Regions from separate parts of the Mesocryomonas fontinalis genome, predicted to be linked through region 1. Evidence: predicted binding sites of a transcription regulator. Region 1 holds the regulator's gene; the other holds the start of a gene.
The links. The regulator LexA, encoded in region 1, represses DNA repair genes until DNA is damaged. The targets are predictions, from matches to a motif close to TGTTCNNNNTGTGTTCNG.
Positions count from the first base shown of each region.

Region 2: ACZL02_RS16980 (LexA family protein) is a predicted target of LexA. The motif match lies at 1,429-1,446, and genes of this name have one in related genera.

Region 1 is NZ_JBUZWG020000002.1:91,574-96,884, reverse strand. It holds gene trpD (anthranilate phosphoribosyltransferase) at 1-633, shown strand, start outside; gene trpC (indole-3-glycerol phosphate synthase TrpC) at 630-1,460, shown strand; gene moaC (cyclic pyranopterin monophosphate synthase MoaC) at 1,457-1,930, shown strand; gene ACZL02_RS05610 (molybdopterin molybdotransferase MoeA) at 1,918-3,132, shown strand; gene lexA (transcriptional repressor LexA) at 3,207-3,926, shown strand; gene ACZL02_RS05600 (ComEC/Rec2 family competence protein) at 4,987-5,311, opposite strand, start outside.
Region 2 is NZ_JBUZWG020000006.1:366,106-371,416, reverse strand. It holds gene ACZL02_RS16985 (Y-family DNA polymerase) at 1-967, opposite strand, end outside; gene ACZL02_RS16980 (LexA family protein) at 964-1,398, opposite strand; partial or broken gene ACZL02_RS16975 (helix-turn-helix domain-containing protein) at 1,698-2,090, shown strand; gene ACZL02_RS16970 (SOS response-associated peptidase) at 2,148-2,966, opposite strand; gene ACZL02_RS16965 (helix-turn-helix transcriptional regulator) at 3,311-3,586, shown strand; gene ACZL02_RS16960 (hypothetical protein) at 4,031-4,201, opposite strand; gene ACZL02_RS16955 (DUF1127 domain-containing protein) at 4,466-4,609, shown strand; gene ACZL02_RS16950 (DUF982 domain-containing protein) at 4,755-5,054, opposite strand.

The sequences.
Region 1 (5,311 bases):
GTGGACCTGACCCCGGCGCAAATCTCCGCCGTCATCGCCGAGGCCGGTCTCGGCTTCATGTTCGCGCCGACACACCATGCCGCCATGCGCTTCGTCGGCCCGAGCCGGGTCGAACTCGGCACGCGCACGATCTTCAACCTGCTCGGCCCCCTCGCCAACCCCGCCGGCGTCCAGAACCTCCTCGTCGGCGTGTTCGCCGAGCAGTGGCTGCAGCCGATTGCCGAGACGCTGAAGGCGCTCGGCACACGGAACGCCTGGATCGTCTACGGCGATGGCCTCGACGAGATGACCGTCTGCGGCCGGACCGACATCGTCACCCTCCGCGACGGGGTCATCTCCCGCTTTGCGATCGAGCCGGAAGAGTTCGGGCTTGCCCGCGCCGACCTGTCGGAAATCCGCGGCGGCGATGCCGTGCACAATGCGGAAAAGCTTCGCGGCGTCCTCGACGGCGCTCCCGGCGGCTACCGCGACATCTGCCTTCTCAACGCCGCCGGCGCGCTGGTGATGTCAGGACATGCCGCCGACCTTGCCGAAGGCCTTGGCGCCGCCAGCCTTTCGGTCGATACCGGAAAGGCGCGCGCGGCGCTCGACCGGCTGATCGGCGTCACCCAGCGCATCGGAGAACCGGCATGACCGACATCCTGAAGGCGATCGAGACCTACAAGCTCCAGGAGATCGCCGCCGCCAAGGCGCGCCTGCCGCTGGCCGAACTGGAAGCCCTTGCCCGCGCCGCCGACCCGGTGCGCGGCTTCACGCAGGCGATCCGCCGCAAGCACGCGGCCGGCGACGTCGCCCTCATCGCCGAGATCAAGAAGGCCAGCCCGTCGAAGGGGCTGATCCGCGCCGATTTCGACCCGCCAGCTCTCGCAGGTGCCTATGAGCGCGGCGGCGCCGCTTGCCTCAGCATCCTCACCGACACCCCGTCCTTCCAGGGCCAGCCGAGCTTCCTCACCGAGGGCCGCGCCGCTTGCTCCTTGCCGGCGCTGCGCAAGGATTTCATGTTCGACGCCTACCAGGTGTTCGAGGCCCGCGCCTGGGGCGGCGACGCGATCCTCTTGATCATGGCCGCGATCGACGACGGCTGTGCGGCCGAGCTCGAGGCGGTGGCGATGGACCTCGGCATGGACGTGCTCATCGAAGTGCACGACGAGGCCGAAACCGAGCGTGCGCTGAAACTTCGCTCGCCGCTCCTCGGCGTCAACAACCGCAATCTGCGGACCTTTGAGACCGACATCTCCACCGCCGAGCGACTGTCGGCGCTCGTGCCGGACGACCGCATCCTCGTCGGCGAGAGCGGCATCTTCACCCCGGCGGACTGCGCCCGGCTCGGCCGCGTCGGCATCGCCACCTTCCTCGTCGGCGAAAGCCTGATGCGCCAGGCCGACGTCGAGGGCGCCACGCGCGCCCTTCTCGCCCGCCCCGCTGCCGCCACGCTGGCGACCGCCGGAACGGCCGCATGACCGGCCTCACCCATCTCGATGCCACCGGGGCCGCCACCATGGTGGATGTCGGCGACAAGGCCGAGACCGTGCGCGAGGCCCGCGCCGAGGGGCTGGTGCTGATGCTGCCGGAAACGCTGGCGCTGATCGAGGCCGGCGGCGCCAAGAAGGGCGACGTCATCGCCGTCGCGCGCCTCGCCGGCATCATGGCGGCGAAGAAGACCGCGGACCTCATCCCGCTCTGCCATCCGCTGATGCTGGAGAAGATCGCCGTCGACATCGCCGCCGAGCCGGCTCTGCCGGGCCTGCGCGTCACCGCGACGGTCCGCCTCAGCGGCAAGACCGGCGTTGAGATGGAGGCGCTGACCGCCGTCAGCGTCGCTTGCCTCACCATCTACGACATGGCCAAGGCGGTGGACCGCGGCATGCAGATCTCGGCGATTCGCGTGCTTGCCAAATCCGGCGGCCGTTCCGGCGACTGGTCGGCATGATCTCCGTCGCCGACGCCTTCGCCGCGCTGATGCAGGATGCCGTCGCGGTGACGGAGACCGAGACCGTGCCGCTGCGCGCCGCGCGCGGCCGCATCATCGCCGCCGACTTGCCCGCTTTGCGCACCCAGCCCGACTTCGACGCCTCCGCCATGGACGGCTACGCGGTGCGGGCGGACGATACGGCCGGCCCTTTCCAGCCGCTGACGCTCATCGGCGAATCGGCCGCCGGGCGCGCCTTCGACGGCGGCGTCGGCCCGGGCGAGACCGTCAGGATCTTCACCGGCGCGCCGGTGCCGGACGGGGCCGACGCGATCCTCATCCAGGAGAACGCCGAGCGGCCCACGGTCACCACCATGCTGCCGCTGGAGCCGGCCGTGCGCGGCCGCCACATCCGCAAGGCCGGCGCCGACTTTACCGCGGGCGACATCCTCATCCAGGCGAACACGCGCCTTGGCGCCGGCACGATCGCGCTGGCGGCCAGCGGCGGCCATCCGATGGTGAGCGTGCTGCGCCGTCCGCGCGTGGCGATCCTTGCCACCGGCGACGAGCTGGTCATGCCCGGCGAGCCGGTCGGGCCCTCGCAGATCGTCGCCTCCAACACTTTCGGGGTCGCCGCCATGGTCGAGGCCGCCGGCGGCGAGGCGCTCGACTACGGCATTACGCCAGACGACGAGGCCGTCATCGGCGGCTTGCTCGACCGCGCCGTGACGGACGCCGTCGACATCTTCGTCACTATCGGCGGCGCCTCGGTCGGCGACCACGACCTCGTCGGCAAGGTGTTCGCCGCCCGCGGCGTCGCGCTCGACTTCTGGAAGGTCGCGATGCGGCCGGGCAAGCCGCTGATGGCCGGCCGCATCGGCCGCACCCGGCTGATCGGCCTCCCCGGCAACCCCGCCTCCTCGATGGTTGCCGCCACGCTGTTCCTGAAGCCGCTGGTCCACGCCCTCAGCGGCGCCCCGGCGAGCCCGCTCTACCGCGAGGCGATCCTCGGCACCGACATGCCGGCGAACGACCAGCGCGCCGACTTCATCCGGGCGACGCTCGGCGAATCGCAGGCGGTGGTGCCGATCGTCACGCCTTTCGGGCGCCAGGATTCGTCGCTGCTGTCGGTCTATGCCCGCGCCGATGTGCTGCTCCTGCGCGAACCCCATGCGCCGCCGGCCAAATCCGGCGATTCCTGCCGCTACATCGCGCTCGACTAAGCTTCCGGCCCTTGCAGAACACAACTAGAACAGATAGCTTTGTTCAGGTTTTGTTTTAACAAGGATCGCCGGAAATGCTGACGCGCAAGCAGCACGATCTCCTGATGTTCATCCATGGGAGATTGCAGGAATTGGGCGTGCCGCCGTCCTTCGACGAGATGAAGGATGCGCTGGATCTGCGCTCGAAATCCGGCATCCACCGGCTGATCACGGCGCTGGAAGAGCGCGGTTTCATCCGCCGGCTGCCAAACCGGGCCAGGGCGCTGGAAGTCCTGAAGCTGCCGGATTCGGTCGCGCCGGCCAAGGCGAAGAGCGTCGACGCCGAGCCGGCCACGGCCCGCCGCGAGCCCAGCTCCGAGACGTCCGTCGACCCCTTGCCCAAGCGCATTCGCCCGGCCGCCAACGACAGCGAACCGGTCGGAATCCCGCTGATGGGCCGCATCGCCGCCGGTGTGCCGATCTCGGCGATCCAGCAGAGCGGCAGCCAGATCTTCGTGCCGCCGGACATGCTCGGCGGCGGCGAGCATTACGCGCTGGAGGTGAAGGGCGATTCGATGATCGAGGCCGGCATCCTCGACGGCGACACCGTCGTCATCCGCCGGGGCGATACCGCGCAAGGCGGCGAGATCGTCGTGGCGCTGGTCGACGACGAGGAGGCAACCCTCAAGCGCTTCCGCCGCCGCGGCGACACCATCTCGCTCGAGGCCGCCAACCCCGCCTACGAGACCCGCAGCTTCGGCTCCGATCGCATCAAGGTCCAGGGCAAGCTCGTCGGCCTGATCCGCAAGTACTGACAAGGCCGGCGCAGGCTCTCCAGCCGCGTTGCAGGGCACCCGCCCGCAATCCCCGCGCCGCCCCCTCATCCCGCTGCCGCGACCTTCTCCCCGCAGGGGAGAAGACGCCAACCGCCCCTCTCAGTATCGAGCGCTGGCAGCGCGCAAGCCGCCACGCCAAAGCCGCCTCCTTCGCCCCTCCGGGGAGAAGTGGCCGGCAGGCCGATGAGGGGGGCGCGAACGCCCGCCCATGGCAGCATCCACCACGCCCTCCGCCTGTGCCGCCCCCTCATCCCGCTGCCGCGACCTTCTCCCCGCAGGGGAGAAGGCGCCAATCGCCCCCACAGTATCAAGCGCCAGCAGCGCTCCTGCCGCGACGCGAAAGCCGCCTCCTTCGCCCCTCCGGGGAGAAGTGGCCGGCAGGCCGATGAGGGGGCCGCGAACGCCCGCCCATCGCAACATCCACCGCGCCCTCCTCCGCCGCCGCCCCCTCATCCCGCTGCCGCGACCTTCTCTCCGCAGGGGAGAAGAAGCCAACCGCCCCTCTCAGTATCGAGCGCCGGCAGCGTCCCTGCCGCCACGCCAAAGCCGCCTTCTTCGCCCCTCCGGGGAGAAGTGGCCGGCAGGCCGATAAGGGGAGCGCGAACGCCCGCCCGCGGCAGCATCCTCTGCGCCCTCCGCCGGTGCCGCCCCTCATCCCGCTGCCGCGACCTTCTCCCCCGAGGGGAGAAGACGCCAATCGCCCCCCTCGGTATCTGGCGCGGGCAGCGCCCCTGCCGCCACGCCAAAGCCGCCTTCTTCGCCCCTCCGGGGAGAAGTGGCCGGCAGGCCGATGAGGGGAGCGCGAACGCCCGGCCATGGCGGCTTCCACGGCGCCCTCCGCCTGTGCCGCCCCCGTCATCCCGCTGCCGCGACCTTCTCCCCGCAGGGGAGAAGACGCCAATCTCTCCCCCTCGGTATCAAGCGCCAGCAGCGCTCCTGCCGCCACGCCAAAGCCGCCTTCTTCGCCCCTCCGGGGAGAAGTGGCCGGCAGGCCGATGAGGGGAGCGCGAACGCCCGGCACCACATCCCAGCCCCCCCATCACGGACCCGGCTTCTCCGGCTGAGCTTCCACCGCCCGCCGCCAGATTTCGGGCCAGGGCGCCAGCCGCTGGACTTGCCAGGGCTCCGGCACCGGCGCGATCGCGGCGGTGATCTCGGCACGGCCCGTAGCGGCGGAGCGGGAGATGGCGAGCGAGCCGGTCTGCCGTAGCGTGCGCAGCGTCACCAGCGCGGCGCCTGACCGGCACGCCTCGCGCCGCGCCGCCCGTGCCACGATGGCGACGTCCGCGCTATCGCAGGCCGTGCCGATTTGCCGGTAGTCGTCGGTCCAGACCACTCTCAGCCCGCTCCGCGTCGTCGCCCGG
Region 2 (5,311 bases), on a different contig from region 1:
CAAGGGTATCGTTTGACGCTTCCGGCAAATGCACCGTCGTCGAGGCGGAATAGCGTGGGTCCCGTGGATTGAACTCGGACGTATGCATGAAGACCGACAGGTGCGAGGCTTCCAGGCCATGGCGGCGCAGCTTCTCGCCGGCTCTGGTCGCATAGGCCGACACGGCCTCCAGGATGCCCGCCAGCGTCGTCACGGGCCTGCCGAAGGATCTCGTCACCGCGCAGCCTTTCCGCTGTGGGGCGACGTGCTCTAGCGCCAGGCACTGCACTCCCCGCAGTTCCAACACGGTCCTCTCACCGACGACAGACAGGAGCCGGCGGGCCAGGGTGAGGTCGAGGTCCCGCAACTGGGAGACCTTCTCGACGCCGATGCCGATCAGCTTCCGCTCCGAGGCTGGGCCGATCCCCCACACCTCGCCGACATCGACCTTCGACATCCATGTCGATCGGGACGCCTCGTCCGTCAGGTCGCACACGCCACCGAGCTCGAGGTTCTTCTTGGCAATGTGGTTCGCAAGCTTCGCCAGCGTCTTCGTCGGGCCGAGGCCGACACAGGTGGGGGCGCCAGTCCATTTCAGCACCGTCGATCGGAGGTCGCGGCCGTATTCGACGAGATCCCGCCGGGTGAAGCCGGTGAGGTCGAGGAAGCTCTCGTCGATCGAGTAGATTTCGACGTCGGGCGCCCATGCCCGGTAGATCGAGTTCATCCTCGCCGACATGTCGCCATACAGCGTGTAGTTCGATGAGAAGACGGCCACGCCCTCGTCCCGGCAAAGGTCGCGGATCTTGAAGAAGGGCCCTCCCATGCGGATGCCCAGGGCTTTCGCCTCGACGGTTCTCGCAACGGCGCACCCATCGTTGTTGGACAGGACGATGACGGGACGGGTGGCCAGCTTCGGATCGAAGACGCGTTCGCAGGAGCAGTAGAAGCTGTTGCCGTCGATCAGGGCGAGGACGCGGCCGGTCATTTGCGAGACACCGGCTTGCGAAGCCAATGGACGTTGCAGCGGGCCACGCCCCAGATCTCCACGTCGGCGATTTCCGGTAGATCAAACGCCGGCATGTCGCTGTTCTCGAAAGAGAGGCGCGGGCGGGCGCCATCGAGGTGGAGGCGCTTCAGGCTGCGCTCGCCGTGCACGATGACAACCACCACGTCGCCATGCCGTGGTGTCAGGCTGCGGTCCACGACGAGCAGATCGCCGTCATAGATCCCGGCATCGCGCATCGAATGGCCGTCGACCTTCCAGAGGAATGTAGCCGGCGGGTTCCGGACGATCAGGCGGGTGAGATCTATGCCCTCGTCGATGAAGTCGTCCGCAGGCGACGGAAACCCGGCGCAAAGGCCGTAGCTGAAGATCGGGATTATGATCTCAGCTTCAATTCGCACCCGCGCCAGCATTCCTATTTCCCTCTCGAAACGTCACCCGAAAGGAACGGATAGGGAACATAATCACAGGTTCGGTCAACGGGTGGCGGTTTGCCGCGGCTGATTTTCGGCTTCCGCGGCCTGCTCTTCGCTAGTGGGTTCGGAACCTTCACGACGTCGCTCCGCGAGACTCCTGGCCGAGCACTTGGTCCTGAGCATGTGCCGGCACGTCGACCCTCGAACGTTAGGAAGCCAGGGCATCGGTAAGCAAGTCTTGTAGGCAGAAGATTTGTACGATATTGCACTAATGTAATGCAGGGATCGCTTACAAGATGGTCGACGTGACTGGGTTAGACGACGCGCTTGTTGATGCCGGTGTTGGCGCAAGGATAAGGGAGCGCCGCAGAGCTCTTGGCATGAGCCAGACAACGCTCGCCGAAAAAATCGGCGTAACATTCCAGCAGGTTCAAAAATCTGAAAAAGGGGCAAACCGCGTAAGCGCAAGTAAGCTTCACCAGATCTCTGTGATCCTTAATATAGAACTCGTAGGCCTTTTCCTTAATTAGAGCGGAACGACAAACTCAGCGGGTTTTTGCTCGGAAAACGAAATCGTGTCGTTCGTCCGGACCCCGGAGGGGCAGCGTCTAAACCAAGCATTTGCAAATATCTCAGATGAGCAAATAAAAAGTCGCTTAATCGATCTCGTTAAAACGATCGCGGCATAAGCGCCGCTTCAGCCTGCAATTTTATACGATCCCCAGCGGAAACCGCCTGGGTCCTGTCTATCCCATCCACCTTCCCGACAGAACTGCACGGCAACCTGGGCTAGGGTGTAGGCGGCGAACTCCCCTTTTGTGATAGGCCCGCGGTTTATGTGCTGCTTGGCGGGTCTCCCCCGTCACTCTTCTGCTCCGGGCAACAATCTCCAACGCGCCTTCCGGCAGTGGCCTCTGCAGCGCTTTTGCCTCGGACAAGTCCGCTCGCATCCACACGTCCAGTTCCTCGGCCGTAGTGAGGATTGCGGGCATTGCTTTGGGGTGAACGGCGCCGACAGTCGGGTTAGGCTCGGTGGTGAGGAAGCCGAAGCAGTCGACCGTAACCTCGCCTTCCCGCGCCTTCCTGACAGACGTCCAGGTCGTCCAGATGCCGGCGAAGGCCATAAGCGGCCGATCGACTCCGGCGGCGAACCAGACGGGCTCCTTGGCCGCGGCATCCCACTCACTGAAGGACGTGAAGGGCACCAGGCATCGGTTTACTGGGCCGAGCCAGCGCGTCCAGTGCTTCGACGCAGTGTTCCTGATGTTGGTGGTGCCGGCGTCCGGCTCGGCCTTCAGCAAGGCGGGGAAGTCGTATGGTTTGCCCTTCGCCTCGAGCTTATCAGCACGCTTCTTCGTCGCCTGGAACAGCGCCTGGGACGAGCTCGGCATTCCCCACCGAACCATCGACAATTCGCGCTCGCCATCGACGGTGCGGACGATCGGTGCCGGGTAGTCGGGAAAGATGCCAGGCATAGGCGGCATGTTGCCCGCTCGATCCCGCATCGCCCGCGTGAACTCAAGAATGGCGCTCTGGCCCTTGGTGATGCTGTAGAGATTGCACATTGCAAGGCATTTGGAGGCCTATGGCAGCAAGGGAAGCCCTCTGGTTTCAGGCTGAAGGCAGCGGCCTTATTCCGCACGTGAACTTCTTCAGCCTGTATTTTGGATGGGTAGAAATCCATTCCGCGGCGACGGCCTGTCCGAACATGGTGCAGCTCATCAACGAACCGTCGAAGGGTACACGCTCAGGGCGACAGGCATCGGGGGAGGTATGCAGGCAAACGAAAAGTGTAAGGGCAATCACCGAGCGCTCCATATCCCCGATCTCGCGCAGCAGGCTGCCATGGATATTGCGGCGCACAATCACCCGATTGGGTGACAGATTGCAGAAAAGGAAGCGGACAGTGATGGCGAAGCCGATTATCGGAACGCCCGCATTCGGAATGTCGCGGGTTCAGGCGGCGCACCACATCGGCATCGGCGTATCGCTGTTCGACAGCCTAGTGGCCCAAGGGAAAGTGCCGCCACCGCGCAAGATCGGCACCCGCTTGATCTGGCTTCGGCATGAGGTCGAGGACGCGATCGAAAGCCTGCCCTACGCCAATGACCCCAACGAGCGTCGCCCTGTCGGAAACACGTTAGATGCCGCAATAGCCCGTCGAAACAGGGACAATGCCAAATGACAGAATGTGGTCATTTGGCTTTGGCGATTTGGCTTCGATAAGGATGATTTTCGAAGCTAATTCCTTCTTGGAGGGCACACGGTCAGGACGCATTCCTTTGATAGGAGTTCTGAAGCGGTCGGTGTGCCCGATCATCCGAAGGGATCATTATGAACGACAACGCGGACCAGAAATGGCGTTGCAATGGCACCCCTAGAGGCGAGCGTGCTCGTGCAGTTCTCCACTACACAGCCCTTGCCATGGAAGCGAAAGCCTGGCGCACGCTTGTCGACATGGAAGCCGATGCCTCTGCGGCTCCCGGCAAGCTACAGTCACGCTTGATCGGTGATAGTCGATCACCAGCCTGAGGCATTTTGGGTCCGTTCCGTCGCCTCGCTGTAGCAGGTGCCCATCCAGGCGGCGCTATCCTCACAGGGCAGCGCCGCCGACGATGGCACCCGAAAACTAGACCTGGCGCTTGGCCTTCTGCTCTCGGATCACCGTGTCCGCGTGCGCTTCGTCACGGCAGAAGATCGATGGCTGAAGCTGGCCGCTTAGGTTGATCTTAACCAGCCAATCCCCGCGGGGATCCTGGTGCTTGGTGAAGCTGTCTTCGACCGTTGTCTTGAAGTTCATGTCATCCCCCGTTTTGGAAATCATGTCATGGGCGGACGGTCGTGGAAATGTGGCGCAGCGGATGAGGCCGCCGCCGTGCTTCGGTAGGCATATTCCCTAGCTGCAAGGCTCACCAGCGCCGACGACATAGCGAAGAATGCTAGGGCTCCTATGCCTTCTTGGCGCTACTGCTTGGCCGGGGATACGACCATATTCTGGATGTCGAATGAACGAACCGAACGGCTTCCACCGATGAAAAGCCGCCGCCATCTAAAGGATAGTCCCATGAGCATTTCCCGCCGCTTCAACACCTGGCGCCAAGTCCGCAACACGGCCGCCGAGTTGAACAGTCTTTCGCAGCGCGAACTTGCTGACCTCGGCATCTCTCGCTTCGACATTCCGGAGCTCGCCCGTCAGTCGGCGCGCTAACGAATTCAAAGTTTCGCGGCGGTCGTTCCTCCCAGACCCGACGCGGATAGACCAAGCGGTTCCTCCCACCGCAGCGGTCACAGCATGACGCCCTCACCGGTCCTCCCCCGGTGAGGGCGTTTTCGTATCCGGGCACTACTAACCGTCAGGCTGCTGCGTTGGGTTTTGCGGACGTCAAGCTAATGGCGACCAGATCGTCGGCCTCCGGCATTAGGATGCCATTACGATCGGCATATGCGGTCAGAGCCCATCTGGCTGTCTCGGTATCGACTTCCTTGCGCAAGGCCGCGAGGCAAGCGTTCACCGCGCCAGAATAGCCAGCGCCGCGAAGGTGCCGGGGCGTGTCCAGCAGGAAAGAATGCGCCTGCGAAACACTCTTGAGAGCGAGCGGAAAGTTGAGGCCGGCGAACACCCAGACCGGTTGATTGAAGACATTATGCTCCATGCCTTTCTCCCAGGGATTCCGAACTAAAACGGCATCCTTCATGCCGTAGCTTGAAATTTTGGGAGCAGGATTTTGCATTTCAAGAAGGCTGGTGGCACCCAGGCTCGGTGGTGACCGTAACCAGGGTGCCTTCCAAATCCGAACGCATTAGCAGAACGGTCTCGGAGCGTGCCCTAAGCATTCCAAACCTAGGGTGCGAAGATCAAGCTATCAGCCTTAGCCTGGTTCCAAATATGCGTAGGATCGCTTTCGGACCG